Regions from separate parts of the Streptomyces cyaneofuscatus genome, predicted to be linked through region 2. Evidence: riboswitches for the same ligand, from Rfam matches in the RefSeq annotation. Region 2 holds a riboswitch; each other region holds the start of a gene.
The links. Region 2 has a riboswitch for cyclic di-AMP ahead of R2B67_RS07195 (M23 family metallopeptidase). Riboswitches for the same ligand answer to the same signal wherever they lie in the genome.
Positions count from the first base shown of each region.

Region 1: another riboswitch for cyclic di-AMP. It lies ahead of R2B67_RS32310 (C40 family peptidase); the one in region 2 lies ahead of R2B67_RS07195 (M23 family metallopeptidase).
Region 3: another riboswitch for cyclic di-AMP. It lies ahead of R2B67_RS12910 (C40 family peptidase); the one in region 2 lies ahead of R2B67_RS07195 (M23 family metallopeptidase).
Region 4: another riboswitch for cyclic di-AMP. It lies ahead of R2B67_RS16645 (M23 family metallopeptidase); the one in region 2 lies ahead of R2B67_RS07195 (M23 family metallopeptidase).

Region 1 covers NZ_CP137002.1:7,298,471-7,305,454, reverse strand. The annotation lists gene R2B67_RS32325 (excalibur calcium-binding domain-containing protein) at 123-638, shown strand; gene R2B67_RS32320 (ATP-dependent Clp protease proteolytic subunit) at 802-1,449, shown strand; gene R2B67_RS32315 (hypothetical protein) at 1,457-1,762, shown strand; cyclic di-AMP (ydaO/yuaA leader) riboswitch at 2,137-2,302, shown strand; gene R2B67_RS32310 (C40 family peptidase) at 2,306-2,776, shown strand; gene R2B67_RS32305 (LysE family translocator) at 2,875-3,519, opposite strand; gene R2B67_RS32300 (LysR family transcriptional regulator) at 3,593-4,507, shown strand; gene R2B67_RS32295 (ATP-binding protein) at 4,535-4,966, opposite strand; gene R2B67_RS32290 (helix-turn-helix domain-containing protein) at 5,217-6,077, shown strand; gene R2B67_RS32285 (DUF397 domain-containing protein) at 6,131-6,388, shown strand; gene R2B67_RS32280 (8-amino-7-oxononanoate synthase) at 6,381-6,984, opposite strand, start outside.
Region 2 covers NZ_CP137002.1:1,744,130-1,751,113, forward strand. The annotation lists gene R2B67_RS07180 (bifunctional acetate--CoA ligase family protein/GNAT family N-acetyltransferase) at 1-737, opposite strand, end outside; gene R2B67_RS07185 (HPr family phosphocarrier protein) at 903-1,184, shown strand; gene R2B67_RS07190 (GntR family transcriptional regulator) at 1,352-2,059, opposite strand; gene R2B67_RS07195 (M23 family metallopeptidase) at 2,314-3,129, opposite strand; cyclic di-AMP (ydaO/yuaA leader) riboswitch at 3,143-3,309, opposite strand; gene R2B67_RS07200 (M16 family metallopeptidase) at 3,532-4,902, opposite strand; gene R2B67_RS07205 (M16 family metallopeptidase) at 4,929-6,284, opposite strand; gene R2B67_RS07210 (DNA gyrase/topoisomerase IV subunit A) at 6,545-6,984, shown strand, end outside.
Region 3 covers NZ_CP137002.1:3,040,910-3,047,893, forward strand. The annotation lists gene R2B67_RS12900 (M23 family metallopeptidase) at 1-48, shown strand, start outside; gene pcrA (DNA helicase PcrA) at 139-2,577, opposite strand; cyclic di-AMP (ydaO/yuaA leader) riboswitch at 2,893-3,060, shown strand; gene R2B67_RS12910 (C40 family peptidase) at 3,059-4,288, shown strand; gene R2B67_RS12915 (hypothetical protein) at 4,381-4,734, opposite strand; gene R2B67_RS12920 (C40 family peptidase) at 5,000-6,127, shown strand; gene R2B67_RS12925 (GNAT family N-acetyltransferase) at 6,169-6,936, shown strand; gene R2B67_RS12930 (LuxR C-terminal-related transcriptional regulator) at 6,946-6,984, opposite strand, start outside.
Region 4 covers NZ_CP137002.1:3,781,229-3,788,212, forward strand. The annotation lists gene lhgO (L-2-hydroxyglutarate dehydrogenase) at 1-290, shown strand, start outside; gene trmB (tRNA (guanosine(46)-N7)-methyltransferase TrmB) at 283-1,185, shown strand; gene R2B67_RS16635 (PrsW family intramembrane metalloprotease) at 1,272-2,762, shown strand; gene R2B67_RS16640 (aldo/keto reductase) at 2,769-3,713, opposite strand; gene R2B67_RS16645 (M23 family metallopeptidase) at 3,863-4,906, opposite strand; cyclic di-AMP (ydaO/yuaA leader) riboswitch at 4,918-5,070, opposite strand; gene R2B67_RS16650 (PP2C family protein-serine/threonine phosphatase) at 5,281-6,510, opposite strand; gene R2B67_RS16655 (MerR family transcriptional regulator) at 6,658-6,984, opposite strand, start outside.

The DNA of each region.
Region 1 (6,984 bases), 5.6 Mb from region 2:
TGAGCCGTGACCATCACTCCCCCGCTCTTTGGTCACAACTCCATCACCAACGGAACATCCTCCTCCTGCGGGCGCGCCCGGCTCATTAGCGTCGTTCCTCCACGAACTTCCTTGGGGGGACAATGAATTGGAACGACCCGCAGCACCCGTCACGGCAAGCGGACTGGGGGCCGGGCGTCACCGTCCCGCCGCCGGACCCTTCCCCCGGACCACGCTGGGCCCGTAAGCGCGTCATCCTTCCCGCCGCCGGCGTGCTGTTCCTGCTCGGCATCGGGATCGGCGCCACCGGCGAGGAGCCGGAAGCTGTACAGACAGCGGCGGTGAAGACAGAGCCCGGGCCGACGGTGACCGTCACCGTGACGGAGACGGCCAAGGTGACCGTGACAGCCAGCCCGGAGCCGGCCCCGACGGTCACGAAAATCAAGAAGGTACGAGTCACCGTCACCGCTCCGCCGCCCGAGCCCGCCGCCGAGGCGCCCGACCCGGTCTACGACGAGGGCGACGACTCGGGCGGGGGATCCACGTACTACAAGAACTGCACCGCCGTCCGTGCGGCGGGCGCCGCTCCCATCAGGAGAGGCGACCCCGGGTACGACTCCCACCTCGACCGTGACGGTGACGGAGTCGGCTGCGAATAGACGAACAGGCGAATAGACACCCACCGCCCCTCTCTTCGGTCCCGCGAACGCGTCAACCCTCCCTCTCTTCTGTACGTCCTGTACATTTTTGACAGGACGTGAGCGCAGGGCGGACCTGTGTCGCGCCTGCGTTCCGTCACGCACCCAGGAGAGGGGCTCCGCCATGATCCGACCCGATGCCCGACCCGACGCCCGTTACGTACTGCCCGAGTTCACCGAGCGCACCGCGACCGGGACCCGGACCCAGGACCCGTACTCCAAGCTTCTGTCCGAGCGGATCGTCTTCCTCGGGAGTCCGATCGACGACACCGCGGCGAGCGATCTGATCGCGCAGTTCATGTATCTGGAGCACGCTGAGCCGGACCGGCCGCTGTCGCTGTACATCAACTGCCCCGGCGGCTCGTTCGGGGCGATGGCGGCGGTCTACGACACGATGCGGTTTCTGACCTGCGAGGTGGAGACCTTCTGTCTGGGGCAGGCCGGCTCCTACGCGGCCGCTCTTCTGGCGGCCGGAGCTCCGGGGCGGCGACATGCCCTGCCCGGCGCGCGGGTAGTCATTCAACAGCCCGCGCTGGCAGAGCCGTTGCGGGGCCAGCCGTCCGACCTGGAGATCCACGCGCGCGAACTGGTGCGCACCCGCGAGCTGTTCACGGGCATGCTGGTCCGGCACACGGGCCGGACCGCCGAGCGGGTCACCGCCGACATCGAGCGCGACACCATCCTCGACGCGGAGGCCGCTCGCGCCTACGGGCTGGTGGACCACGTCGTGGAGAACCGCACACTCTCCCAGCCGCCGCACGACGTGAGGTGAACCGCCCATGGAACCCACGGAGTTCCCGCCCCTACCCGCACTGACCCGCGCCGAGGGTGAGCTGATCGACTGCTACCTCGCGGTCCTCGACCAGGTGGGCCGCATCAACCCGGCGCGCGGCAGCGACACCTACAGCGCGCTGAGAGCCGCGCAGGCCCTGGTCTCCCGGGCCGCGGCCCTGCGCGATGCCCTCTCCCTGATGCACGAGCGCGGCGAGCGGCAGATCCACGCGGCGACGCTCGCACGGGCCCTGCGGGTGCTGGACGGCGAGCGGCGGGCGGGCAGGGTCGCCGTGCCGCCGACCCCGAACTGAACCGCTCCGCGCGCCGGGAGCGCATTACGGGAGCGGGCCGGTCGCCCCGCGCGCGACACGCCCGGTGCCGCGATCAATTTCCCTCGCTCGTTCGGCGTAGGCGATCACCCGCACGAGCGACGCCCCAACTTGCGCTCGACGCGGGAGCCGTACCCGGAATGCGGCCTTTCGTCGCTGGTACGGGGGCGTGCGCCCGGCTCGTCGGCGGGGGCGAATCCACCCTGTCCACCTGAATGGATCAGTGGTGAGGAGACTCACAAATCACTGTTTCGGCTCGGAAATCCGGCACTTGGTGAGTCAAGATCCCTGGGACGACAAGCCCCCGCCACCGCGGCGGGGCGGTCCGGGTGGACGCCGAGTCCTGCCGCTTCCCGGATGACTGGTCGACAAGGAGTGGATCGGCAGGAGTGGAGGACCCGAGCATTACGGGCCGACCGGGAGACCGGGAAGCCCTCGGGGTGAAGCCGCGTCAAGCGGCCGGGCAACTTCGCCAGCCCGAACCCGACAGGTCATCCTTCACAGGCGGCTGACGAAGGGTTGCGCATGTCTGCGCAGGTTCATGTCCCGTCTCTGTTCGCCCGGGTCGGTACGGCTTCCGTACTCACCCTGGCCGTGACGTCCTCGATGCTGGCGCCAGGTCTGGTCGACGATGCCGAGGCCGCCACCCACTCGACGAAGGCGCTCAAGATCGCCGCGTCGAAGAAGGGGGCTCCGTACAAGTACGGGGCCGCGGGTCCCAGCCGGTTCGACTGCTCGGGGCTGACTGTCTACTCGTTCAAGAAGGCGGGGAAGAAGCTTCCCCGCACAGCACAGCAGCAGTACAACAAGACCAGCCGTATCTCCTCGTCGAAGCGGAAACCCGGCGACCTGGTCTTCTTCCATTCCGGCCGCAGCGTCTACCACGTGGGCATCTACGCCGGGGGCGGGAAGATCTGGCACTCCCCCAAATCCGGGGATGTGGTGCGTAAGGCGAAAATCTGGTCCAAGAGCGTCTGGTACGGACGGGTCCGCTGACCCACCTGCCGGACGCTCTTCCCTTGCGGCCGGGCGCTCTCTGTCCCTTGCGGCCGGACGCTCCGTCCCTTGCGGGCGCACGGGCCCCTCGGCGCACCTCAGCGCAGGAGGGGCCCGGTCACCAGCGCCAGCCCCAGTCCGGTGAGCGCCACGCCGCTGCCGCCCTCGATCGCCCGGGCGGTACGCGGCCGGCGCAGCCACCGCCCCAGCCGGTCCACGAGCAGGGCGAGGGCCGAGAACCAGACGAGGGCGAGGGCGACCACGAGGGCGGCGAGCAGGAGGGTCCTGGGCAGCGGCGGCTGCCCGTCCGGGACGAACTGCGGCAGCAGGCTGAGGAAGAGGACCGGCGCCTTCGGGTTGAGCGCGTTGGTCAGGAATCCCTGGCGCAGCGCGCGCCCGAGCCCCTCGGGCTCCTTCGGCCCCGGTGCATGCTCCGGCGTACGGCCCTCCTCGGAGACCCGGCGCCGGATCGCGTACAGGGCGCTGATCCCGAGGTAGAGCACGTACGCGCCGCCGAGCAGCTGGACCGTGCGGAAGAGGACGGGCATCGTCACCAGCACCGCGGCGAGCCCCGCCACGGCGAGCGCGGTGTGGACGAGCAGTCCCCCGGCGACGCCGAGGGCGGTGGCCAGACCGGCGGTGCGCGAGGCCAGGGCGTTGCGTACGACGACGGTGAAGTCGGCGCCGGGCAGCGCGACCATGCCGGCGGCGACCCCGGTGAAGGCGATCAGTTGTGCGTCCATGGGGTCCAGCCTGGACCGGCGGAGCCTTTAGCGTGTACTTGCAATCTTCTGGGTCTGCCTAAAGGAACGCTTCATGTACGACCCGACGCGGCTCGCCGCGCTGGTGGCGGTCGCCGAGACCGGATCGATCACGCGGGCCGCCGCCCACCTCGGCTACACCGCGCCCGCCCTCTCCCAGCAGCTGGCCAAGCTGGAGCGAGAGGCCGGGGCGACGCTGCTGGTGCGCCACCATCGCGGGGCGCGGCTGACGGCCGCCGGTGAGCTGCTGGCGGGGCGGGCCCGGCGGGTCCTGGACGAGCTGGACCAGGCGCGGCACGAGCTGGCGCAGCTGGCCGGGCTGTCGGGCGGCAGGCTGCGTGTGGGGACGTTCACGACGGCCGGGGTCCATCTGCTGCCGCCGGTCCTGAGCGCGTTCCGGCGGGCCCATCCGGAGGTCGAGCTGGCCGTCACCGAGTACGAGCCGCCGGGCGGGATCGCGGCGGTCACCGCGGGCGAGGTGGACCTGGCGCTGACCCACACCTACGAACCGGCGGTGGCCGACCCGCCGCCGCCGGGCGTCACCGTGGAACCCCTGCTGGTGGAGGAGCTGGTGCTGGCGACCGCGGTCGGGCACCGGCTCTCCGAAGGGTCAGGCCGGCTGCCGGTCGCCGAGCTGGCGGGCCGGCCGCTGATCAGCAGCGCTCCGGCGCATCCGCCCCGGCGCGGGGTGGAGAGCGCGCTGGCGGCGGCGGGCGCCACCCCGGCGGTGGTGTGCGAGTCGCCGGGCTACGCGCTGGTGTGCGCGCTGGTCAGCGCGGGGCTCGGCGTGGCGGTGGTGCCGGAGATGGTCGCGTCGCTGTCGGCCACGCCGTTGGCCGTACGGCGGCTGGAGCCCGCGGAGTTCCGCCGGACGATCTCCGTGGTGCACCGCGGCGACCGGGCGACCGCCGCGGCGGCGACGCTGCTCGCCCTGTTGCGGAGCGGGTTCGGGCGGGCGGCGGCCTCCTGAATCCCGCCGCCCCTCCCGGCCCTGTGGTCAGCCCTGGACCGGCACCGCCCAGGGCAGCGCGATCCAGACCGTCTTGCCGCCCTCGGCCGTCGGGACGACCGTGAGCCGTCCCCCGTACTCCTTGGCCAGCGACCGGATGATCACCATGCCGCGTCCGTTGTCCTGCCGCACGGCGGCAGGCAGCCGCTGGGGCCACCGGGGGTGACTGTCCGTCACCCCGAGGCGCAGCTCCTCGTCGCGTTCGAGGCGCAGATCGACGGTGAAGGTGGGCGACTGGCCGAAGGTGTGCTGAACGGAGTTGGTGGCCAGCTCGCTGATGATCAGCCGGATGGTGTCGGCCAGCTCCGTGTCCTCGGAGAGGCCCCATTCGGCCAAGGTCCTGGCCACGAATCTGCGGGCCGAGGAGACCGAAACCGGATCGCTCGGCAGGGTGACGGTTGCTTCCTGATGGTCTGCCATGGCGACGCCGTCCCTTTCGCGCCCCGGCCGACCGGAAGTCGGCCAGGATGGTGCTTCGCGCCAGACTGCCACTGTTGAAGCTCGCTGTAACGACGTTCGACCAAGATATGCATATATCTGTCGCTCGAAGCGGTGAATTCGGGTCCCGCACAACCTGGACGAAGGGCACACTGGCCCCCTTGCGGGGCCGAACCGTGCGGTGCGTGTCGGCCCCGTCCCGTTCCGTACCGCACAGCGCAAGGAGAACCGGATGCTGCACGGCCCCGTCGTCCGACGGCGGAAGCTCGGCGAGGAGTTACGGAGTCTGCGGCACGCCTCCGGACTGACCAGCCGGGACGCGGCGCACCTTCTCGGCTGGCACCAGTCGAAGGTGAGCCGCATCGAGACCGGCGCCAGCGGGGTCAGCCCCGAGGACGTGACGCGTCTGCTCGACGTCTACGCGGTGCGCGACGGGCAGCTGCGCGCCCTGCTCGAAGTGCTCGCCGGGTCGGCGGGCGGTGGCGGCTCGGGGTGGTGGCACGCCTACCGGGGCCTGATCCCGCCCCAGTACCGCGACTTCATCAGCCTGGAGTCCCAGGCCAGTACGGTGCGGACCCTGGAGACCTCGGTGGTGCCGGGGCTGCTCCAGACGGCCGGTTACGCGCGGGCGGTGACCCGCGCCTCGCTCGACGGCCTGCCGGCGGACCGCCTGGACTCCCTGGTCGAGGTGCGGCTGACCCGTCAGAGGGTGCTGCGCGCGAAGCCGCCGCTGCGGTTCACGGCCGTACTGGACGAGGCGGTGCTGCGCCGGGAGGTGGGCGGGCCCGAGGTGATGCGGGACCAGCTGCACCACCTGACGCAGGTGGCCCAACTCCCGCATGTGGACCTCCAGTTGCTCCCGTTCTCCGTCGGCGGGTATGTCGGACTCACCTCTCCTTTCGTCATCTTCTCCTTTCCGAACATTTCTGATCTGGATGTGGTCGTTCTCGACCACTTGACGAGTAGCCTCTATCTGGAGCGGAAAGAAGACCTTGAGGCGTACAGCTCGGCCTTCCGCACTCTGCAGGCACACGCACTGACGCCGGACGGATCGCTGGACCTCATCGACGCGATCCGCTGCGGCTTGCGCTAGCACGATGATCCGCTGAACCGACAGGACGTCCGACTCTGCCCGAGGGGGGCACCATGTCCGACCGTCTCGCACCGCGCCCGTCGTCACACAGCCCTGAACCACTGCTGTGGCACCGCAGCAGCCGCTCCACCGGCATGAACAACTGTGTGGAGACCGCGCGGCTCGGCGGCCCGGGGTCCGGTGGCGCGGACTCCGGCGGCGCGCTCCTCGCCGTACGCGACTCCAAGGACGTGGACCGGCCGCCGCTGTGCTTCTCCGCGACGGCCTGGACCACCTTCGTGGCCGGACTGGACGGGCAGCAGGTCAGCTGAGCGGAACCAGGGCCTCCCGGGGAGCGGTGGCGACGATCGTGGCCACCGCTCCTCCGATCTCCTCCTCGGTGAGGTCCGCCCGTGCGGTCAGCCGCAGCCGGGAGATGCCGTCCGGAACCGACGGCGGCCGGAAGCACCCGACCGCGACCCCGGCCGACCGGCAGTCGGCGGCCCACGTCACCGCCGCGTCGGCGGAGGGGGCCCGCACGGAGACGACCGCCGCATCCGGGCGGACCGCCGTCAGCCCGGCGGCGGTGAGCCGCTCGTACAGCGTGGTGGCGACCTCCCGGGCCCTGGCCGCCCGTTCCGGTTCCCGGCGCAGCAGCCGGAGCGCGCCGAGCGCGCCGCCCGCCGCCGCCGGGGCGAGGCCGGTGTCGAAGATGAACGTACGGGCCGTGTTGACCAGGTGGTCGATGACCCGGGCCGGTCCGAGGACCGCGCCGCCCTGGCTGCCCAGGGACTTGGAGAGGGTGAGCGTGGCGACGGTCCCCTCGCCGCCCGCCAGTCCCGCCGCGGCGAGCGCGCCGCGTCCGCCGTCGCCGAGCACACCGAGGCCATGGGCGTCGTCCACGACGAGCGCGGCGTTCGCGGCGCGG
Region 2 (6,984 bases):
CGGCCGGTGAAGCCGGCGGCGAGGAGGTTGCGCAGGACCGTGCGGCCCACTCCCCCGGGTGTGCGGCCGGTGCCGATCACCGCGACGGAGCCGGGGGCGAGGAGGCGCTGGACCGAGCGGGCCTCGGCGCGCTGTTCACGGCCGCGCTGGACGGCGAGGGACTTCTCGGTGGGTTCGAGGTCGAGCGTGAGGTGGACGGAGCCGTCCTCGAAGCTGCGCCGCTGGGTGTAGCCGGCGTCCCGGAAGACCTTGATCATCTTGTTGTTGGCGGGGAGCACCTCGGCGGCGAAGCGCCGGATGCCCCGCTCGCGGGCGACCGCGGCGATGTGTTCGAGCAGCGCCGATGCGACTCCGCGGCCCTGGTGGGCGTCCTGGACGAGGAAGGCGACCTCGGCCTCGTCGGCGGGGGCGGAGGCGGGCCTGCCCTGGTCGTTGATGCGGTCGTAGCGGACGGTTCCGATGAACTCGCCACCGATCGTGACGGCCAGTCCCACCCGGTCGACGTAGTCGTGATGGGTGAAGCGGTGCACGTCCCGGTCGGAAAGGCGGGGGTACGGCGCGAAGAACCGGTAGTACTTCGACTCGTCGGAGACCTGCTCGTAGAAGCTGACCAGCCGTTCGGCATCGTCCGTGGTGATCGGCCTGATGCGTGCGGTGCCACCGTCGCGGAGCACCACGTCCGCTTCCCAGTGGTCGGGGTACGCGTGATGCGGACTCTGCTCCGGCGAGGGCTCCATGGGCAAAGCCTACGGCCGGTGTCCCGGTCGCGGAGGGGTCGGTACCGGGGCAGTCTGAGGACTGCCCCGGTCAGGGCGTCGCGGAGGGGAGGGAGGCCGGGCACAGCATCGCGCACCGCATGAGAGACTGGTCTAGACAACCGTTGATATGTGAAGGGCAGAACCATGGCTGAGCGCCGCGTAAACGTCGGTTGGGCCGAGGGCCTGCACGCCCGCCCCGCTTCCATCTTCGTCCGTGCCGCCACGGCTTCCGGCGTCCCCGTGACGATCGCCAAGGCCGACGGCAACCCGGTCAACGCCGCCTCGATGCTCGCGGTGCTGGGTCTGGGTGCGCAGGGTGGCGAGGAGATCGTGCTCGCGTCCGACGCGGACGACGCCGAGGCCGCCCTGGACCGTCTGGCGAAGCTGGTCGCCGAGGGGCTCGAAGAGCTCCCCGAGACCGTCTGACGATCCCGAGACCGTACAACGGCGACGGACTGTGAGCCGTGGTTCCCCGAGGGGGACCACGGCTCTTTTCGTTATTCCTGACACCTGAGCATCAGCCACTCCGACTTTATTCGGGCAGCACGAATAAAGCCCTCGGCAATTACTTCTCTTTGTATACGGCGTCCTTGTTAATAGCGGGCACCCGCGATGTTTACGCCGTGTTGCGAAGAACTCACCCGGGGCGGCGGCGCCGTGCGCCGGCCGGGGCGGTCCGGGCGGCGCAGCCGGTGCGCCCCGGCGGCCCGTTCCGCATGCTGGGCGGTCAGCGCCCTGGCCCGTTCCGCGTCGCCGCGCGCCACCGCGTCCACGATGGCCCCGTGCTCGGCCCAGGAGTCGACCGGGCGGGCCGGCTGCTCGACGGCGTACATCCAGGCGATCTTGTGCCGGAGCTGGGTGAGCAGGGCGATGAGGCCGGGGCTGCCGGAGGCCTGGGCGAGGGTCTCGTGGAACCAGCCGCCCAGCGACCGCAGATCCTCCCCTTCGCCCCGGCGGGCCCGCTCCTGGCCCAGCCTGACCAGCCCGCGGAGCACCTTGAGGTGGGCCTCCGTACGGCGCTGGGCGGCCCGGGCGGCGCCGAGCGGCTCCAGCAGCATCCGCACCTCCAGCAGGTCGGCGGCCTCCTGCTCGGTGGGCTCGGCGACGCAGGCCCCGGCGTGCCTGCGGGTGACGACGAAGCCCTCGGACTCCAGGGTGCGCAGCGCCTCGCGCACCGGGACGCGGGAGACCCCGTACCGCCGCGCCAGCAGCTCCTCGGTGAGGCGGCTGCCGCGCTCGTAGACACCGGAGACGATGTCGTCACGGATTGCCGTGCATACCGATTGCGCGGGAATGCGCATGTCCGAACCTCCGCCTTAATCCCCGCGAAACGCGGCCGGCCGACGCCTGTTCCGTGACTCTATTGCAATCTGCCGCAATTTCCGATGGCAGGCCGGAATTGATGGATATCTTCTGGCCAAGGGTCGGGATGGAGTGGCGCGGTACGGGGCTTTCGCGGCGCACGCCGAAGGCCCCGGCGGGAAACCGGGGCCTTCGGGAGACAGGGTCGCGCGAGGTGGGGTCAGGCGAGGTGGGGGTCAGACGAGGTGGGGGGTCAGACGTTGACGCCGTGCGAGCGCAGGTAGCCGACCGGGTCCATGTCCGAGCCGTACTCCGGGGTGGTCCGGGCCTCGAAGTGGAGGTGCGGGCCGGTGGAGTTGCCGGTGGAGCCGGAGAGGCCGATCTGCTGGCCGGAGCTGACGCTCTGGCCGACGGAGACGCCGATCGAGGAGAGGTGGCCGTACTGGGTGTACGTGCCGTCCGTCATCCGGAGCACGATGTTGTTGCCGTACGCGCCGCCCCAGCCGGCCTCGACGACCGTACCGGCGCCGACCGCGACGACGGAGCTGCCGGAGGCGGCGCGGAAGTCCACGCCGGAGTGGCTGCCGGAGGACCAGAGCGCGCCGCCCGACTTGTAGCCGGTGGTGACGGACGAGCCGGCGACCGGGAGGTGGAAGGCGTTGAGGCGGGCGCGCTCGGCGGCGCGGGCGGCCCGGGCCTTCTCCTCGCGGATCTCCTTGGCGCGGGCCTCGGCCTTGCGCTGGGCCTCCGCCTTCGCCTTGGCCTTCGCGGCCTTGGCCTTGGCTTCGGCGGCCGCCTGGGCCTTCGCCTTGGCGATCGCTTCGGCCTGCTGGTGCTGGGCCCGGGCCTGGGCGTCGATCTGCTCGGCGAGCGTGGCGTCGAGGGCGATGGCCTGGGTGAGTCCGGTCTCGGCGGCCTTGGGGGCCTCGGAGTCCGCTGCGGCGGCCGGGGAGGCCAGGGAGCCGAGGACTCCGGTGGTGGCCAGGGCCGCGATGCCGGCGGCCTGGGCGCTGCGGCGCGTCAGGCGGCTCGGGGCACGGTGCTTCCCGGTGGCACGGGTGAACGCCATGGAGGGGCTGATCCTTTCCTTCCTTCTCGCCTACCGGGTTAGCTGACGGGTTCGGAGCAGGAAGGTCTCCTACGGAGCTCCGCGCCGGGTCACGGCACGGGGATCCGATTCACCCCAGGGACTGCGTGGGTCCCCGGCTCCCCAGGCTCGCGCCTGACGGGGACTCGGCGATGGCTGCCCGGCGCCGCGGACGCGGCATACGGGTGACGGACAGCCGGGCCGACGCTAGGCGGGGCGGCTTCCCGGCACCAAACGGACAGGGGGATTTGTCGCGCATCCCACAGGGCACATAGCCGCACTTTTAAACAAAAGGAATGATCACCACTTAACGGACATACAGAAGGACCCCGGCGAATCACTCTCCGCCGGGGTCCTTTCGTCCTGGTGTGTGCCGACGGTGCGTCAGCCGGTGACGACGGTCACCTCTCCGATGCCGAGCGCCTTCACGGGCTCCGCGATCTGGGCCGCGTCGCCCACGAGGACCGTGACCAGCCGGTCCACCGGGAAGGCGCTGACCACGGCCGCGGTCGCCTCGACGGTGCCCGTCTCGGCGAGGCGGGCGTACAGCTGGGCCTGGTAGTCGTCGGGAAGGTGCTGCTCGACCTGGTCGGCCAGGGTGCTCGCGACCGAGGCGGCCGTCTCGAACTTGAGCGGGGCGACGCCCACCAGGTTCTGCACGGCCGTCTCACGCTCGGCATCGGTCAGGCCTTCGGCCGCCAGCGTCCGCAGGACCTTCCAGAGGTCCTCCAGCGCCGGTCCGGTGGACTCGGTGTCCACCGAACCGCTGATGGCGAGCATCGCGGCGCCGCCCGAGTCGGGTCCGGTGGAGCGCAGGACCTGGGCGAAGGCGCGGACGCCGTAGGTGTAGCCCTTCTCCTCGCGCAGCACCCGGTCCAGCCGGGAGGTGAGCGTGCCGCCCAGGCAGTACGCGCCGAGCAACTGGGCGGGCCAGACGCGCTCGTGCCGGTCGGCGCCGATGCGGCCGATCAGCAGCTGGGTCTGGACCGCGCCGGGGCGGTCCACGATGACCACCCGGCCGGTGTCGTCGGCGGTGATCGGCGCGACCGGGCGGGCCTGGGCCGTGTTGCCCGACCAGTCGCCGAGGGTGTCGGCGAGCAGGGCGTCCAGGTCGATGCCGGTCAGGTCGCCGACGATGACGGCCGTCGCGGTGGCCGGGCGGATGTGGGCGTCGAAGAAGGCGCGCACGGCGGCTGCGTCGATCCGCCGCACCGTCTCCTCGGTGCCGAGCCGCGGGCGGGACATCCGGGCGGTGGCCGGGAACAGCTCCTTGGAGAGCTGCTTGGCGGCGCGCCGGGACGGGTTGGCCTGCTCGTGCGGGATCTCGTCGAGCCGGTTGCCGACGAGCCGCTCGATCTCGCTCTCGGCGAAGGCCGGGGCGCGCAGGGCCTCGGCGACCAGGCCGAGCGCCTTGGCCAGCCGGGAGGCCGGGACCTCCAGGGAGACCCGGACGCCGGGGTGGTCGGCGTGCGCGTCGAGGGTGGCGCCGCACCGCTCCAGCTCGGCGGCGAACTCCTCGGCGCTGTGCTTGTCGGTGCCCTCGGAGAGCGCGCGCGACATGATCGTGGCCACGCCGTCCAGGCCCTCGGGCTCGGCGTCCAGCGGCGCGTCCAGGAAGATCTCCACGGCGACGACCTGCTGGCCGGGGCGGTGGCAGCGCAGCACGGTCAGCCCGTTGGGCAGGGCGCCGCGCTCGGGGGCGGGGAACGCCCACGGGCGGGCGGTGCCCGGGGTCGGCTGCGGGTGGTACTCCATGGCTACTCCAGTCACGGCGGCGTCGCTCACTTGTCCGCCCCCTCGGGCGCGTCGGTGGCCTCTTCGGCGTCCTCGGCCGGCTCGACGGGCTCGTAGACCAGCACCGCCCGGTTGTCGGGGCGCAGGGCCGCCGCTGCCGCCTCGCGCACCTCGTCGGCGGTGATGTCCAGGACGCGTCCCACGGCGGTCAGGGCGAGCTGCGGGTCGCCGAACAGGACCGCGTAGCGGCACAGTTCGTCGGCGCGGCCCGCGACCGTCCCCAGCCGGTCCAGCCACTCGCGCTCCAACTGGGCCTGGGCGCGCTCCATTTCCTCCGGCGTGGGGCCCTCCTCGGCGAACCGGGCCAGCTCCTCGTCGACGGCGGCCTCGATCGTCTCCACCTCGACACCGCCGGAGGTCTTCACGTCCAGCCAGCCCAGCGAGGGCGCCCCGGCGAGCCGCAGCAGCCCGAAGCCCGCCGCCACCGCCGTACGGTCGCGGCGGACCAGGCGGTTGTGCAGCCGGGAGGACTCGCCGCCGCCCAGCACGGTGAGCGCCAGGTCGGCCGCGTCACAGGCGCGGGTGCCGTCGTGCGGGAGCCGGTAGGCGGCCATCAGCGCACGCGCCGGGACCTCCTCGTGGACCACTTCGCGCAGCTGCTCGCCGATGATCTCGGGCAGGGTGCCGTCGCGCGGCGGCTGCTTGCCGTCGTGGGACGGGATGGAGCCGAAGTACTTCTCGACCCAGGCGAGGGTCTGCTCGGGGTCGATGTCCCCGACGATGGAGAGCACCGCGTTGTTGGGCGCGTAGTACGTACGGAAGAACGCGCGGGCGTCCTCCAGGGTGGCGGCGTCCAGGTCGGCCATGGAGCCGATCGGGGTGTGGTGGTACGGGTGGCCCTCGGGGTAGGAGAGGGCGGTGAGCTTCTCGAACGCGGTGCCGTAGGGCACGTTGTCGTAACGCTGGCGCCGTTCGTTCTTGACGACGTCGCGCTGGTTCTCCATGGACTCCTCGTCGAGGGCGGCGAGGAGGGAGCCCATACGGTCGGCTTCCAGCCAGAGAGCCAGCTCCACCTGGTGGGTGGGCATGGTCTCGAAGTAGTTGGTCCGCTCGAAGCTGGTCGTCCCGTTGAGCGAACCGCCGGCTCCCTGGACGAGCTCGAAGTGGCCGTTCCCCTTGACCTGTCCCGAGCCCTGGAACATCAGGTGCTCGAAGAGGTGAGCCAGACCGGTGCGTCCCTTGACCTCGTGGCGCGAACCGACGTCGTACCAGAGGCAGACCGCGGCGACCGGGGTCAGATGGTCCTCGGAGAGCACCACACGCAGGCCGTTGGCCAGGCGGTGCTCGGTCGCTGTCAGGCCGCCGGAGCCGGCCTGTGCGGTGGCCGTGTGACCCATGGGCATGTACGTCCCTTCGATCGCGATACTGGACTTCCTGACCGGTACTTCCTGCCAGACCTGCCACTCTAAGCAAGCGCACCGGCACCTGGCGAAGTTCCCGTTCCGCGGAAGTTTCCGTCGATGGTGTCCCCGGCCGTGCCGCCCGGGAGGCCTTCGGACGGGTCGAGGTCCGCGTTGTCAGTGCGGAGGTCCACAATGGTCCGCATCAGTACCCCAGGTTGTCCGATCAGAATCCGTGAATCCGAGAAGGAGTCGCAGCCGCGATGGCCCGCCGTAGCACGAAGACCCCGCCGCCGGACGACTTCGAGGAGAAGATCCTCGACATCGACGTCGTCGACGAAATGCAGGGCTCCTTCCTCGAGTACGCGTACTCGGTGATCTACTCCAGGGCCCTGCCCGACGCCCGCGACGGCATGAAGCCGGTGCACCGGCGCATCGTGTCCCAGATGAACGAGATGGGACTGCGCCCGGACCGCGGCTATGTGAAGTGCGCGCGCGTCGTCGGCGAGGTCATGGGCAAGCTGCACCCCCACGGTGACGCGTCGATCTACGACGCCCTGGTGCGGATGGCGCAGCCCTTCTCGATGCGGCTGCCCCTGGTCGACGGCCACGGCAACTTCGGCTCCCTCGGCAACGACGACCCGCCGGCCGCGATGCGGTACACCGAGTGCCGGATGGCGGACGCCACGTCGCTGATGACCGA
Region 3 (6,984 bases), 1.3 Mb from region 2:
ATCGACCCGCTGGTGTGGCTGCGGAGCCACGGCGTCAACCCGACCTGACGGAGAACGTACGAACATACGGAAGAGGGGCGGTACGGCTTCAGCAGAAGCCCGTACCGCCCCTCTCGCGTAATCCCCGTACGCCCCGCCCTACAGCTTCTCGACCGGCGCGTACCGCAGGAGCAGCTTCTTCGGGCGCTCGTCGCCGAAGTCCACCGTCGCCTTGGCCTGGTCGCCGAACCCTTCGACGGCCGTCACCGTGCCGAGCCCGAACTGGTCGTGCGTGACCCGGTCCCCGACCACCAGCGTGACCGTGGGCTTGTCCGTGGTGCGCCGGGTCGCGAAGCCCGAGGGGCCGGAGCGGGCGCGCGAGGAGGAGAGCGAGGACGTGATGCCCGAGGTGGGTCCGGCCGGGGCGGCCATCGGGCCCTTGCGCTTCCACTCCAGGTGCGCTTCCGGGATCTCCTCCAGGAAGCGCGAGGGCGGGTTGTACGAGGGCTGGCCCCAGGCGCTGCGCATGGCCGCCCGGGTCAGGTAGAGCCGCTCGCGGGCGCGGGTGATGCCGACGTACGCCAGGCGGCGCTCCTCCTCCAGCTCCTTGGTCTGGCCGAGGGCCCGCATGTGCGGGAAGACGCCGTCCTCCATGCCGGTGAGGAAGACGACCGGGAACTCCAGGCCCTTCGCCGTGTGCAGGGTCATCAGCGTGATGACGCCGGAGCCGTCCTCGTCCTCGTCGGGGATCTGGTCGGAGTCGGCGACGAGCGCGACCTTCTCCAGGAACTCCGCGAGCGTGCCGGCGCCCTCCTCCTCCCCGCGCTCCTGCTCGAACTCCAGGGCCACGGCGGCGAGTTCCTGGAGGTTCTCGATACGGGTCTCGTCCTGCGGGTCGGTGGAGGCCTGGAGCTCGGCGAGATAGCCCGTGCGCTCCAGCACCGCTTCCAGCACGACGGCGGGTCCGGCGCCGGACTCGACGATCGTACGGAGCTCCTCCATCAGCGTGTTGAAGCGCTTGACGGCGTTGGAGGAGCGGGCCGCCATGCCGTACGCCTCGTCGACGCGGCGCAGCGCCTGCGGGAAGGAGATCTTCTCGCGCAGCGACAGGGCGTCGATCATGGCCTCGGCGCGGTCGCCGATGCCGCGCTTGGGCACGTTGAGGATGCGGCGCAGCGGGACGGTGTCCTCGGGGTTGGCGAGGACGCGGAGGTAGGCCAGGACGTCCCGGACCTCCTTGCGCTCGTAGAAGCGCACGCCGCCGACGACCTTGTAGGGCAGGCCGACGCGGATGAAGATCTCTTCGAAGACACGGGACTGGGCGTTGGTGCGGTAGAAGACGGCGACGTCGCCCGCCTTCGCGTCGCCCTTGTCCGTCAGTCGGTCGATCTCGTCGGCGACGAACTGCGCCTCGTCGTGCTCGGTGTCGGCCACATAGCCGGTGATGCGGGCGCCGGAGCCGGCGTTGGTCCACAGGTTCTTGGGGCGGCGGCTCTCGTTGCGCTCGATGACCGCGTTGGCGGCGGAGAGGATCGTCTGCGTGGAGCGGTAGTTCTGCTCCAGGAGGATCGTCTTCGCGCTCGGGTAGTCCTCCTCGAACTGGAGGATGTTGCGGATGGTCGCGCCCCGGAAGGCGTAGATCGACTGGTCCGCGTCACCGACGACGCACAGCTCGGCGGGGGCGTCCGCCTCCCCGGCCGGGCCGACCAGCTCCCGTACCAGCGTGTACTGGGCGTGGTTGGTGTCCTGGTACTCGTCGACCAGGACGTGGCGGAAGCGGCGGCGGTAGTGCTCGGCGACGTCCGGGAAGGCCTGGAGGAGGTGGACCGTCGTCATGATGATGTCGTCGAAGTCCAGCGCGTTGGCCTCGCGCAGGCGGGCCTGGTAGAGCGCGTACGCCTGGGCCAGGGTCTTCTCGAAACCGTCGGCGGCCTGCCCGGCGAAGGTCTCCTCGTCGATGAGCTCGTTCTTGAGGTTGGAGACCTTGGCGGTGAAGGACTTCGGCGGGTAGCGCTTGGGGTCCAGGTCGAGATCGCGGCAGACCAGGGCCATCAGGCGCTTGGAGTCGGCGGCGTCGTAGATCGAGAACGACGAGGTGAAGCCGAGCTTCTTCGACTCGCGGCGCAGGATGCGGACGCATGCGCTGTGGAAGGTCATGACCCACATGGCGTTGGCGCGCGGGCCCACCAGCTGCTCGACGCGCTCCTTCATCTCGCCGGCGGCCTTGTTGGTGAAGGTGATCGCGAGGATCTGCCCCGGGTGCACCCCGCGCTCGGCCAGCAGGTGGGCGATGCGGTGGGTGAGCACCCGGGTCTTGCCCGAGCCGGCCCCGGCGACGATGAGCAGCGGGGACCCGGCGTGCACGACGGCGGCGCGCTGCTCGGTGTTCAGCCCGTCGAGCAGCGCGGCGGCGTCGATGACCGGGCGCGGGTGGCCGTCGCGGTAATACCCGTCCCGGGGCGGCGGGGGCGCGTCGTAGACGCCCTCGAAGAGCCCCTCCGGCACCGCTTCGGGTGCGTGGTCCTCGGGGGGCGGCGGCGGGCCGTCCTCCGTGGGCTGGAGGCCGGTCAGGAAACTGTCGTCAAAGAGGCTGCTCATCGCCTCCCGAGTCTAGGCGGCCGCACTGACAACGTTCGGCCGAAGGCCGGAAGCGATACCGGAAGCGATCCGGAACCGACCCGGAAGGGACCCGGAAGGGACCCGGAAAGGGCCGTTCCCAGCCGTACGCACGGAGAACGGACGTCCACGTTCCGTGAAGGAACGCCCGGCCGGAGGGGGCGCACGGCTCCCGATCCGAGAAGGTCACGAAAATGTATCGGGCATATCGCTCATCCTCCTTCCCAGCGGTGCCACCGGTTGGCTAGCGTGCTCGGTCAGGTGATCCGTAATCTCCCTGAGACGAACCGCGTCTCACGGTCACCTCTGCCGAATCCGTGCTGCCCTCCCGGCAGTTCGGAACCGGGGACCCACACGCACAACCGGGGTGAATCGGTCCGTACCCTCGCACAACGGACCGTAGGGCAGCCTTCCGTTCCGTCCGAACCCGACAGCTAACCCGGTAGGCGGTCCACGGAAGGAGATGCCGGTCTTGGCATCGCATCGCAAGCCGCGCACGAAGGTGCGCACGACCACCCCCGCCGTCGGGTTCACGACGGCCGCGCTGGCCTCGGTGACGCTGCTCTCCACGCAGAGCGCGACCGCCGCCCCCGTCGAGCCGAAGCCGGCCATCGAGGACGTCCAGAAGAAGGTCGACGAGCTGTACCGGCAGGCGGGCAGCGCGACCCAGCAGTACAACCGGGCGAAGGCCGCCTCCACCGCCCAGCGCGCCAAGGTCGACACGCTGCTCTCCGACGTGGCGAAGCGGACCGAGAAGATCAACGAGGCCCGCCGGGAGCTGGGCGCCTTCGCCGCCGAGCAGTACCGCACCGGCGGCATCGCGCCGACCGCCACCTTCTTCCTGGCGGACGACCCGCAGGCGTACTTCGACCAGAGCCGGCTGATGAGCCGGTCCACGGAGCGGCAGCAGAAGGCCGTCGACGACTTCCGTACGCAGCAGGCGGCGGCGTCGAAGAAGCGCGCGGAGGCCGTGCAGAGCCTGGAGTCGCTCACCGAGACGCAGACCACGCTGCGCTCCAGCAAGCAGCAGGTGCAGAACAAGCTCACCGAGGCCCGGTCCCTGCTCGCGAAGCTGACCGCCGAGGAGAAGGCGCGGCTGGCGGAGCTGGAGCGCAAGAAGGAGGCCGAGGCCAAGGAGAAGGCGGAGAAGCTGGCCCGCCGCCAGGCCGCCGAGGCCAAGGAGCGCGAGGAGCGCGAGGCGGCGGAGAAGAAGGCCCGCGAGGAGGCTGCGAAGGAGTCCGGCGGGGACAGCGGCTCCGGCTCCGGCAGCGGTACGGGTACGGGGACGAGCCCGGGATCCGGTACGGGCACGGGTACGGGGACCGGTACGGACGGCAGCTACGCCGCGAAGGCCGAGAAGGTGCTGGCCTTCGCCCGCGCCCAGATCGGGAAGCCGTACGTGTGGGGGGCCTCGGGCCCGGCCTCGTACGACTGCTCGGGGCTGACGCAGGCGGCCTGGCGGGAGGCGGGGGTGACGCTGCCCCGGACCACCTGGGACCAGGTGAAGGTGGGCACGCGGGTCGCCACGTCCGACCTTCAGCCGGGGGACCTGGTCTTCTTCTACGACGACATCAGCCACGTCGGCATCTACAAGGGCGACGGGATGATGATCCACGCCCCGAAGCCGGGGGCGAACGTCCGCGAGGAGTCGATCTACTACATGCCGATCTACGGCAGCGTGCGCCCGGCGTAGTGCCGGAGGTCCCGGGCCGGCCGCCGAGAGGCCGGCCCGGGAACCCTCAGGTCCAGAGCCCGGGACCCCTCAGGTCCAGAGCCCGGGACCCCTCAGGTCCAGAGCGTGGCGATGAAGATGTTGGCGACCGTCAGGCCGCCGACCGCCGCGAACGCGCCCTTCTCGACCTTCTCCTCGTCCCGCTTGACGTAGACGAGCGCGAGGATGACGACGAGGAGCGCCAGCTTCACGCCGATCTTGATGTTGTTCACGGTCTGGTCGTCGGCCTGGTTGAGCCCGACCAGGGCGACGCCGGTGACCAGCATGGTCAGCGCGCCGTGCAGCATGGCGGGAACGAAGCGGGCGGTGCCCGCGCCCATGGCCTTCATCTGGGTCAGGAAGCCGCCCAGCAGGGAGGCGATGCCGATGATGTGCAGGGCGACGAAGACATTGATGAGTACGTCCATGGCTCCGGAGCCTAGCCATGGCCAAAACTTTACCCAGCAGTGAGGCAAGCCTTCCTCGACACCTTCGCCGGAACTGGGCGCCCCGTGCCCGAACCTGCCGGAATGATCAGTTCCGTATTGACGCCCCCGGTCATTCGGCAGCGCCGAAACGTCACATCCGGGCAATAGCTGTCATGGCGAACCTTTTCCGTGCGCCCGGCATAGCGTCCTTGCCGGACCTGCCGGTATCCCCCGGCGGGCAGCCGACAGGAAGGATGCCGCCCCCGTGGCCGCGCACCGGAAATCCGCTCACCGGAAACCCAAGCAGCGCCCGTTCACCGGCCCTGCTGCCCGCACCGCCGCCACCCTGGCGCTCGCCGGGGCCGCCACCGCCACCTCGGCCACCGGGGCCGGCGCCGCACCCGCCGAGCCCGCTCCCACCGCCGCCCAGGTCCGGGCGAAGGTCGACCGGCTCTACCACGACGCCGAGGTCGCCACCGAGAAGTACAACGGGGCGAAGGAGAAGGAAGCGGCCGCCACCAGGGCCGTCGACGCCCTGGCCGACGAGGCGGCCCGCCGTACCGACCGCCTCAACACCGCCCGCCACACGCTCGGTTCGATGGCCACCGCCCAGTACCGCACCGGCACCCTCGACCCCGCCCTACAGCTGGCGCTCTCCTCGGACCCCGACAGCTACCTGGAGCGCGCCGCCCACCTGGACCGGGCGGGCGACCGGCAGGCCAGCCTGCTCAGCAACATCCGGCGCCAGCTCTCCGGCATCGCCCGGGTCAAGGCCCGCGCCGACCAGGAGACCGAGGCGCTCGCCGCCCGCCGCGCCGAGCTGGACAAGCACCGCACCGCGATCCGGACGAAGCTGGCCGACGCCCGCACGCTCCTGGCCACCCTCACCGCCGCCGAGCGCGCCGCGTACGAACGCGCGGCCGACGCGGCCCACGGCGGCTCCCCGGCGACCTCGGCCGACCGGGCCGGGGCAGGCACCCCGGCCGACCGCTCCACCGCCCACGCCGACCGCTCGGCCCCCCGCGCCTCGGTCGCCGCCCCCAACTCCCGGGCGGCGCGGGCCGTCTCCTTCGCGCACGGGGCGATCGGCAAGCCGTACGTCTGGGGCGCGACCGGCCCCAACGCCTTCGACTGCTCCGGGCTGACCCAGGCGGCCTGGAAGGCGGCGGGCGTCAGCCTGCCCCGGACCACCTACACCCAGATCAACGCCGGACAGCGGGTCTCCCGCTCCGAACTGGCCCCCGGCGACCTGGTCTTCTTCTACTCGGGCATCAGCCACGTCGGCCTCTACATCGGCGGTGGCCAGATGATCCACGCGCCGCGCCCCGGCGCCCCGGTCCGCATCGCGCCTATCAGCCAAATGCCTTTCGCCGGAGCGACCCGGGTGGCATAGTCCCCGGCGCCGACCTCTCCCCCGCCGAAGGAACGTCCCGTATGTCGATGGCGAACGCCGTCCAGGAGTACGCCCGCACGCTCACGCTGCGCTCTTCCACCCACTACCGGGTGGGCTCGTTCACCGTCCGGTACAACCCGGGCTGGGAGCTGAAATACGCCAACTACGCCATCCCCGACCGGGATGCGGACCCCACGGCGGACGATGTGGCGGCCCTCGTCGACGCGTTCCGGGAGCGGGGGCGGCTGCCGCGCCTGGAGTTCCTGCCCGCCTGGGCCCCGGCCGTCGAACCGGCCCTGCTGGCCGCCGGGTTCGCCGTGGAGAGCCGGGCACCGTTGCTCGTCTGCGCCAGCGAGGGCCTCCGCACGCCGAAGCCGGTCGACGGTCTCCGCATCGCCGTGCCCGCCACCGACACGGAATTCGTCGACGCCGCCCGCATCCAGCACCACGGCTTCGGCGGCGCGGGCGAACCCGAGCCGGGAACGATCACCTGGCTGCGCTCGGCGGCGGCCGGTGACGGGGTCGCCGCCCTGGCCGCCCTGGACGGCGCACCGGCCGGGGCGGGCGGCTGCACCCTCCCCGTCGACGGCCTCAGCGAACTGGTCGGCCTCGCCGTCGCCGCCCCCTTCCGCCGCCGGGGCGTCGGCGCCGCGCTCTCCGCCTGGCTGACGGAACGGGCCCTGGACCAGGGATGCCGGGCCGTCTGGCTGGAGCCGGGCGACGCCGACGTGGAACGGATCTACGCGTCCATCGGCTACCGCCGGATCGGGGAGAAGGTCAACATCTCGCTCGAACCGGCCGGTCGTTGAGCGACGGCCTCAGACCAGCCGTCGCGCCGTCGCCCACCGCGTCAGCTC
Region 4 (6,984 bases), 2.0 Mb from region 2:
CGAAATCCGCCTTCACCCAGGCCGTCCGGCGGCTGCTCCCCGCCGTGCGGGAGGAGGACCTGCGCCCGTCGCCCGCCGGGGTCCGGGCCCAGGCGGTGCTGAAGGACGGCACGCTGGTCGACGACTTCCTGATCCGCGAGGCCCCGCACACCGTGCATGTGCTCAACGCGCCCTCCCCCGCCGCGACGGCGTGCCTGCCGATCGGGCGGGAGGTGGCGCGGCGGGCGCTGCGCCGGGCTCAGGAGACGGGGTGGAGGCCGCCCGCCGTAGAATCGGGTCATTGTGTCTGAGCAGCCCTTGAACCCCACGACCGCAGCGGCACCCGAGCCGGAGGCGGCGACCACGGTGACCGGTTCCGCGACCGGCTCCACGGCCGCCGACGCCACGGCCCCCACCGGGCCGGCCGCCGACGAAGCCGCCGCGCTGCGGGCCGCCTCCTTCGAGCGGGCGCGCCGGCTGCGCCAGGAGCCCCGCTTCCCCGGCGGCCCCGCCGCCGACCCGGCCGGCTCGCACCACGAGCGCCGGATCCGCAGCTTCCAGCCGCGCCGCAGCCGGGTCACCACCGGCCAGCAGGACGCCTTGGAGCGGCTGTGGCCGAAGTGGGGCCTGGACATCGACGGCAAGCGCGTCCTCGACCTGGACCAGCTCTTCGACGGCCTGCCCGTCGTCCTGGAGATCGGGTTCGGCATGGGCGAGGCCACGGCCCAGATGGCGGCCGACGACCCGGGCACCGGCATTCTCGCCGTCGACGTCCACACCCCGGGCCAGGGCAACCTGCTGGGCCTCGCGGACAAGGCGGGCTCCACCAACGTACGGGTGGCCAACGGCGACGCGGTGATCCTGCTCCGCGAGATGCTGGCCCCCGAGTCGCTCGACGGGCTGCGGGTCTACTTCCCCGACCCCTGGCCCAAGGCCCGCCACCACAAGCGGCGGCTGATCCAGCCCGAGTTCCTGGACCTGGTGGCCCCGGTCCTCAAGCCCGGCGCCATCGTCCACTGCGCGACGGACTGGGAGCCGTACGCGGAGCAGATGCTGGAGGTGCTCACCGCGCACCCCCGCTTCGCGAACACGGCGGGGGACGGCGGATACGCGCCGCGTCCGGCGTTCCGGCCGCTCACCCGCTTCGAGGGCCAGGGGCTGGACAAGGGCCACGTCGTGCACGACCTGCTGTTCGCCCGTATCTGAGGCAGGGCCTGAAACCCCCGGAGTACGCCACGTCCTGGCCGGATGCACCGTCGCCGGGTGTCGGTGGTCCTCGTTAGGGTCGAGGGGTGTCCGACGGTTCCGTGCAGTACCAGCAGCGGCAGCCGGCGGTCCCGGTCCTCCACGAGCAGCGGCCCGAGGAGGTGCTGGGCGCCGTGCCGGAGCGCGGCCGGTGGACGTACCGGCCGCGCCGCGTCTCCATGGTGTGGCGCAGCAAGGTGTTCCGCGCCGGGACGGTGATCGTGGCGCTCGCGCTGTGCTGGCTGGTGATCCTGGCCCTGGTCCGCGAACAGACGGGCCCGGAAGGGTTCGTGGTCGGCCTCGGCCTGGCGGTGCTTCCGGTGCCGCTCCTGCTGGCCGCCTTCCGCTGGCTGGACCGGGTGGAGCCGGCCCCCTGGCGGAATCTGATCTTCTCCTTCGCCTGGGGCGCGTGCGCCGCCGCGCTCGTCGCGATCATCGCCAACTCGTTCGCGATGCGCTGGATCGCCACCGCGACGGCCGATCCGGCGAGCGCCGACACCCTGGGGGCGACGGTGATCGCCCCGGTCGTGGAGGAGAGCGCCAAGGCCGTCTCGATCCTGCTGGTCTTCATCTTCCGGAGACGGGAGTTCCGGGGCGTGGTCGACGGCATCGTGGTCGCCGGCTTCACCGCGACCGGCTTCGCCTTCACTGAGAACATCCTCTATCTGGGCAACGCCTTCGACGAGGACCAGCAGCTCGGCAGCTCCGGGATCGCCTCGGTGACCGCCGGGACGTTCTTCGTACGGATCGTGATGTCACCGTTCGCGCATCCGCTGTTCACGGTCCTCACCGGCCTCGGCTTCGGCTTCGCGGCCATCAGCGCCCGCCACCACCGGGTCCGCCGGATCGCCCTGCCCGTGCTCGGCCTGCTCTTCGCGATGGGCCTGCACGCCTTGTGGAACGGCTCGTCGGCCTTCGGCCCGTACGGCTTCTACGCGGTGTACGGGATGGTGATGGTCCCGGTGTTCGGGCTGGTGACCTGGCTGGCGGTCTGGTGGCGCCGGCGGGAGCTGCGGACGCTCGCCGCCGAACTCCCCGCGTACGCCACGGCCGGCTGGCTGACCCCGGCCGAACCCCTGGCGCTCTCCTCGATGCGGACCCGGGGCGTGGCCCGCGACCTGGCCCGCCACTGGCACGGGAAGCAGGACCGGTCCCGGGGGCGGGCGGCGGCGCGCGCGGTCGCCGAGTACGAGTCGTTCGCGACGACCCTGGCCGGCCTGCGCCGCCGCGCCCGCCACGACGCGGTGGGCCCGGACTTCGCCGCCCGGGAACGGGAGCTGCTGCACCACCTCTGGCAGCGCCGGGCCATCGCGGCCCCGGCCCTCACGCACGCGGCCCGGATGACCGGCACGGGCCCGCGCCCGCAGCCGTATCCGTACCGCCCGCCGATGCCGCCGTACGGACAGGGCCAGGGACACGGCTACGGGTATGGATACGGCTACGGGCAGGGGCACGGGACCGCGTACGGCAGCCCGCCCCCGCAGCCGTACCCGTACGGCCGACACCACCCCTACGGCCCCACCGCGCCTCCCCCGTGACTCACTTCAGGCCGACGCCTCCGTGAGCGTCGCCAGTTCCGCCTCCGTCAGCTCCAGGTCCGCGACGGCCAGCAGCGCGGGGAGCTGTTCGACCGTGCGGGCCGAGGCGATCGGGGCCGCGACCGTCGGGCGGGCGGCGAGCCAGGCGAGGGCGACCGTGGCGATCTCGGCACCCCGTTCCGTGGCGACCCGGTCGAGGGCGGCGAGCACCTTCCGGCCGCGCTCCGACTCCAGGTGCTCGCCCGCCTTCGCGGAGCGGGCGCTCTCCACCGTGGCGCCCGGGCGGTACTTGCCGGTGAGGAAGCCGGAGGCCAGCGCGTAGTACGGGACGGCGGCGAGGCCGGCGCGGGCGGCGGTCTCCTGGAGCGGGCCCTCGTAGGTGGCGCGGGAGACCAGGTTGTAGTGCGGCTGGAGCGCGACGTACCGGGCCAGGCCCTCGCGCTCGGAGAAGTCCAGCGACTCCTGGAGGCGCTCCGGGCTGATGTTGGAGGCGGCGATGTGGCGCACCTTGCCGTCCTTCACCAGCCCGTCGAGGGCGGTGATGATCTCCTCGACCGGGACGGTCTCGTCGTCGAAGTGCGTGTAGTAGAGGTCGATGTGGTCGGTGCCGAGGCGGCGCAGCGACTGCTCGGCCGCGCCCTTGATGGTGGCGGCGGAGAGCCCCTTGTAGTCGGGGTGGGCGCCGACCTTGGTGGCCACGACGATGTCGGAGCGGTTGGCGCGGGAGGCGAGCCACTTGCCGATGACGCTCTCCGACTCACCGCCCTGGTTGCCCTCGATCCAGGCGGAGTAGGCGTCGGCGGTGTCGACGAAGTTGCCGCCGGCCGCCGCGTACGCGTCCAGGACGGCGAAGGACCGGTCCTCGTCGGCGGTCCAGCCGAAGACGTTGCCGCCGAGGGAGAGGGGGAAGACCTGGAGGTCGGAGCTGCCGAGCGTGCGCAGAGAAGTCATGTCGGGGTTCAACGGCGGTGGCGGGGGCGCCTATTCCATGTCCCGGCACCCGGTCGGACGCGGACAGACCGGCAGCCCTGACGTCGGGGGGTGAGCGTCAGGGCTGCCGGGGTATGCGAGGGGACGACGACGAACGACGTACCCGGGTCTCAGACGGTGAGGCCCTTGCTGTTCAGCCAGGCCGCCGGGTCCATCGCCGAGCCGCCGGCGGTGCGGACCTCCAGGTGGAGGTGGACGCCGGTGACATTGCCGGTCGCGCCCATGCGGCCGATGGTCTCGCCGGTGCTGACCTGCTGGCCGACCGAGACGTCGATCGAGGACTGGTGGGCGTACCAGATCTCCGTACCGTCCTCCAGCTGGAGGACCGTGCGGTAGCCGTACGAACCGGACCAGCCGGCCTCCGTGATCGTGCCGCCGTGCACGGCCTTGAGCGGCGAACCGGCCGCCCCGGCGAAGTCCAGGCCGGTGTGCTGGCCGGAGGACCACATCGCGCCGGACTGGCCGTAGGTCGAGGTGAGCGTGTACGAGGAGGTCGGCAGGGTGTAGCTGGCGCGGAGCTTCGCGAGGCGCTCCTCCTCGGCCTTCTTCGCCGCCGCTTCCTCGGCCGCCTTCTTCTCGGCGGCGATCTTGGCCTTGACGGCGGCCTGGGCCTCGTCCTGCTGCTTCTTCGCCTCGGCGGCGGCCTTCTCGGCCGCGACCTTCTCCTCGGCGGCCTTGGCCTCGGCATCGGCGCTGGCCTGCTGCTGCTCGGCCTGCTGGAGGATGCGGGCGCGCAGGGCCTCGCCGGCGTCGGTGGCGCCCTGGTCGGCCTCGGCGGTCGTGATGCCCGCGGTGGTGAGCGGCGCGGCGGTGACCGGTGCGGCCTCGGCCTCCTCGGCCATGAAGGCACCGACGCCGGGAAGGGACTTGGCGTCGGGGAGGTTGTCCGCGATGGAATCGGGAAGGGAGATGGAGACCGGCGGCTTGCTCTGGGCGGTGGCCATGCCACCCGCACCGACGGCCGCTATGACGCCGACCCCGAGGACGGTGGAGCTACGGGCGAGACCCCGCTGCTTGGCGACGCGGTGCTTGCCGCGCACGGGACGGATGGACTCCGCGGTGGGGTTCCACTCCTCCCACGTCCGCTCCGGACCACCGAGGCCGTCGGCAGTGAAGGGTGACGGGGCCTCAGGGGCAGGCTTGTTGGACGCCACGTGGGCGCACTCCTTTCCTTCCTTCTCGCCTACCGGGTTAGCTGACGGGTTCGGAGCAGGAAGGTCTCCTACGGGCCCCTCCGTCTCTCACGAGACACAGGCGTCCGATTCACCCCATGTAGGTGGTTCCCCGGTTCCCTTGCGGGATTCGGCGCTCGCGCACGGCGCCGTCTCTGACGACGGCTGGGACGACCGCGCTGCGTTATCGAACGTTAATAGACAGACGGGCTCGATTCCAAGCTGTTCTTGTTGATCATTAACGGCTCCGGCGGGGACTTACCGCCCACAAGCAGCGCGAATCGGACGACTTGACGACCCCTCGCCCACACCTCTTTTTCTGATGGTGTGTCAACTGTTATGCGGAGCGGCGCCCTTCAATTACGCACCGTGTCATCGCCCCGGCCGACGATCTTCACCGTCGTCCGCCGCGGCGCCTGCCCCTCCGCCGGCCGGCTGACCGCGAGCAGCGCCAAGTCGTCCGTCGACCGGCCCCCGGTGTGCAGCCGTACGTCGTCGGTGAGCGCCGAGAGCAGCTCCTCGGGGCCGGGGAAGATCCGGCCGCGCAGCCGGGCCGCCGGGTCGTAGAAGACCCCGTTCGCGTCCCGCGCCTCGGAGAGGCCGTCCGTGAAGGCGAGCAGCGTCGAACCCGGGGGCATCTCCCACTCGTCGGACCGGTCGGGCCACACCCCGAGGTCCATCCCCAGCGGCATCGCGGGCACGGACGGCGCGAGGACCTCAAGGGCTCCATCGGCGTGCAGCAGGATGGGCTCCGGGTGACCCCGGTTCACCAGCCGCAGCGAGGCCGAACCGGGCGGGATCTCGGCCAGTACGGCGGTGATGAACCCCTCCATGGCGTCCAGCCCGTACCGCCGCGTCCCCTCCCGCGCGAGCGCCCGCTCCAGCCGCTGGGCCACCCCCTCCAGGGACCGCTCCTGCTCGGCGGCCTCCCGGAACGCCCCGATGATCACGGCCACCGCCTCCACGGCGTCCAGCCCCTTGCCGCGCACATCACCGACGACCAGGCGTACGCCGTACGGGGTGTCCGCCACCGCGAACAGGTCCCCGCCGACGAACTCGTCCGCCTGCGCCGCCTCGTACCGCGCCGCCACCTGGAGCCCGCCGATCCGCTCCGCCGGGGTCGGCAGCACGGCTCGCATGGCGGTCTCCGCGATGACCCGCGCCGAGGCCAGCTGCTCGTTGCTGCGGCGCACGACCCCGTTGATGACGAGGGCCAGGGCCGCGGCGGTGAGGACCGTGATCATCTCGATGACCGGGACGACCTGGGTGGACGTGCCGTCGGAGAGCCGCATCGCGATGACGGAGAGGACCGCGGCCACGCCCGTACGGATCGTGCTGGCGAGCGAGAAGAAAGGGGCGGCGATCAGCGGCGCGGCCACGAACAGGGGGACGGCGGTGAAGTTGGGCGGGGCGAGCGAGTCGAAGAGGAGCCCGCCGCCGATGAGCAGCACGGGCAGCAGCCGGACGAACCGCCGGGTGCCGGGGTTCCGGGCCACCACCGGCCTGCCCTTCCCGGTGGAGCCGGGCGTGGCACGCCCGGGGATCCCGAGGCTCGCCCTCACGAGCCCGCGCCCCTTCTCCGCCATCCCCACCACCTGTGCACTCCTGCTGCCCGGTCCGACCACGGCTGCGGACGGTACCGCGCCCCGTCCAGGCTTCCCGGAGCCGCGCCGTGCGGCGACCCGTCATCGGCCGAATAGGGGGAAGCGGGCCTGGTGCGGAGCCCTCCGTGGTCAGTCGGAGAGCCTGCGCTCGGCGTAGATCGTCAGTGCATCCCGTACGAAGGCGGCGGTGCCGTCCCCGTAGCGATCGTAGTTCTTTCCGAAGCGCGGATCGGCGACATACATCTCGCCGAGCCCGATGACGTACGACCGGCTGGGCTCCTTGGACGACGACGACAGCCACGCGCAGTGCCGCCGGGCGATCTCCTGAGCCTGCTCACCACCGGCATCGGCCCCGGCCTCCCGGGCACTGCCCCAGTCCCGCGCGATGGCTTCGTGCTGGTCCTGGAAGGCCTTCTTCTCAGCCTCCCCGAGCGCACGCCACCACCGGTCGCCCTC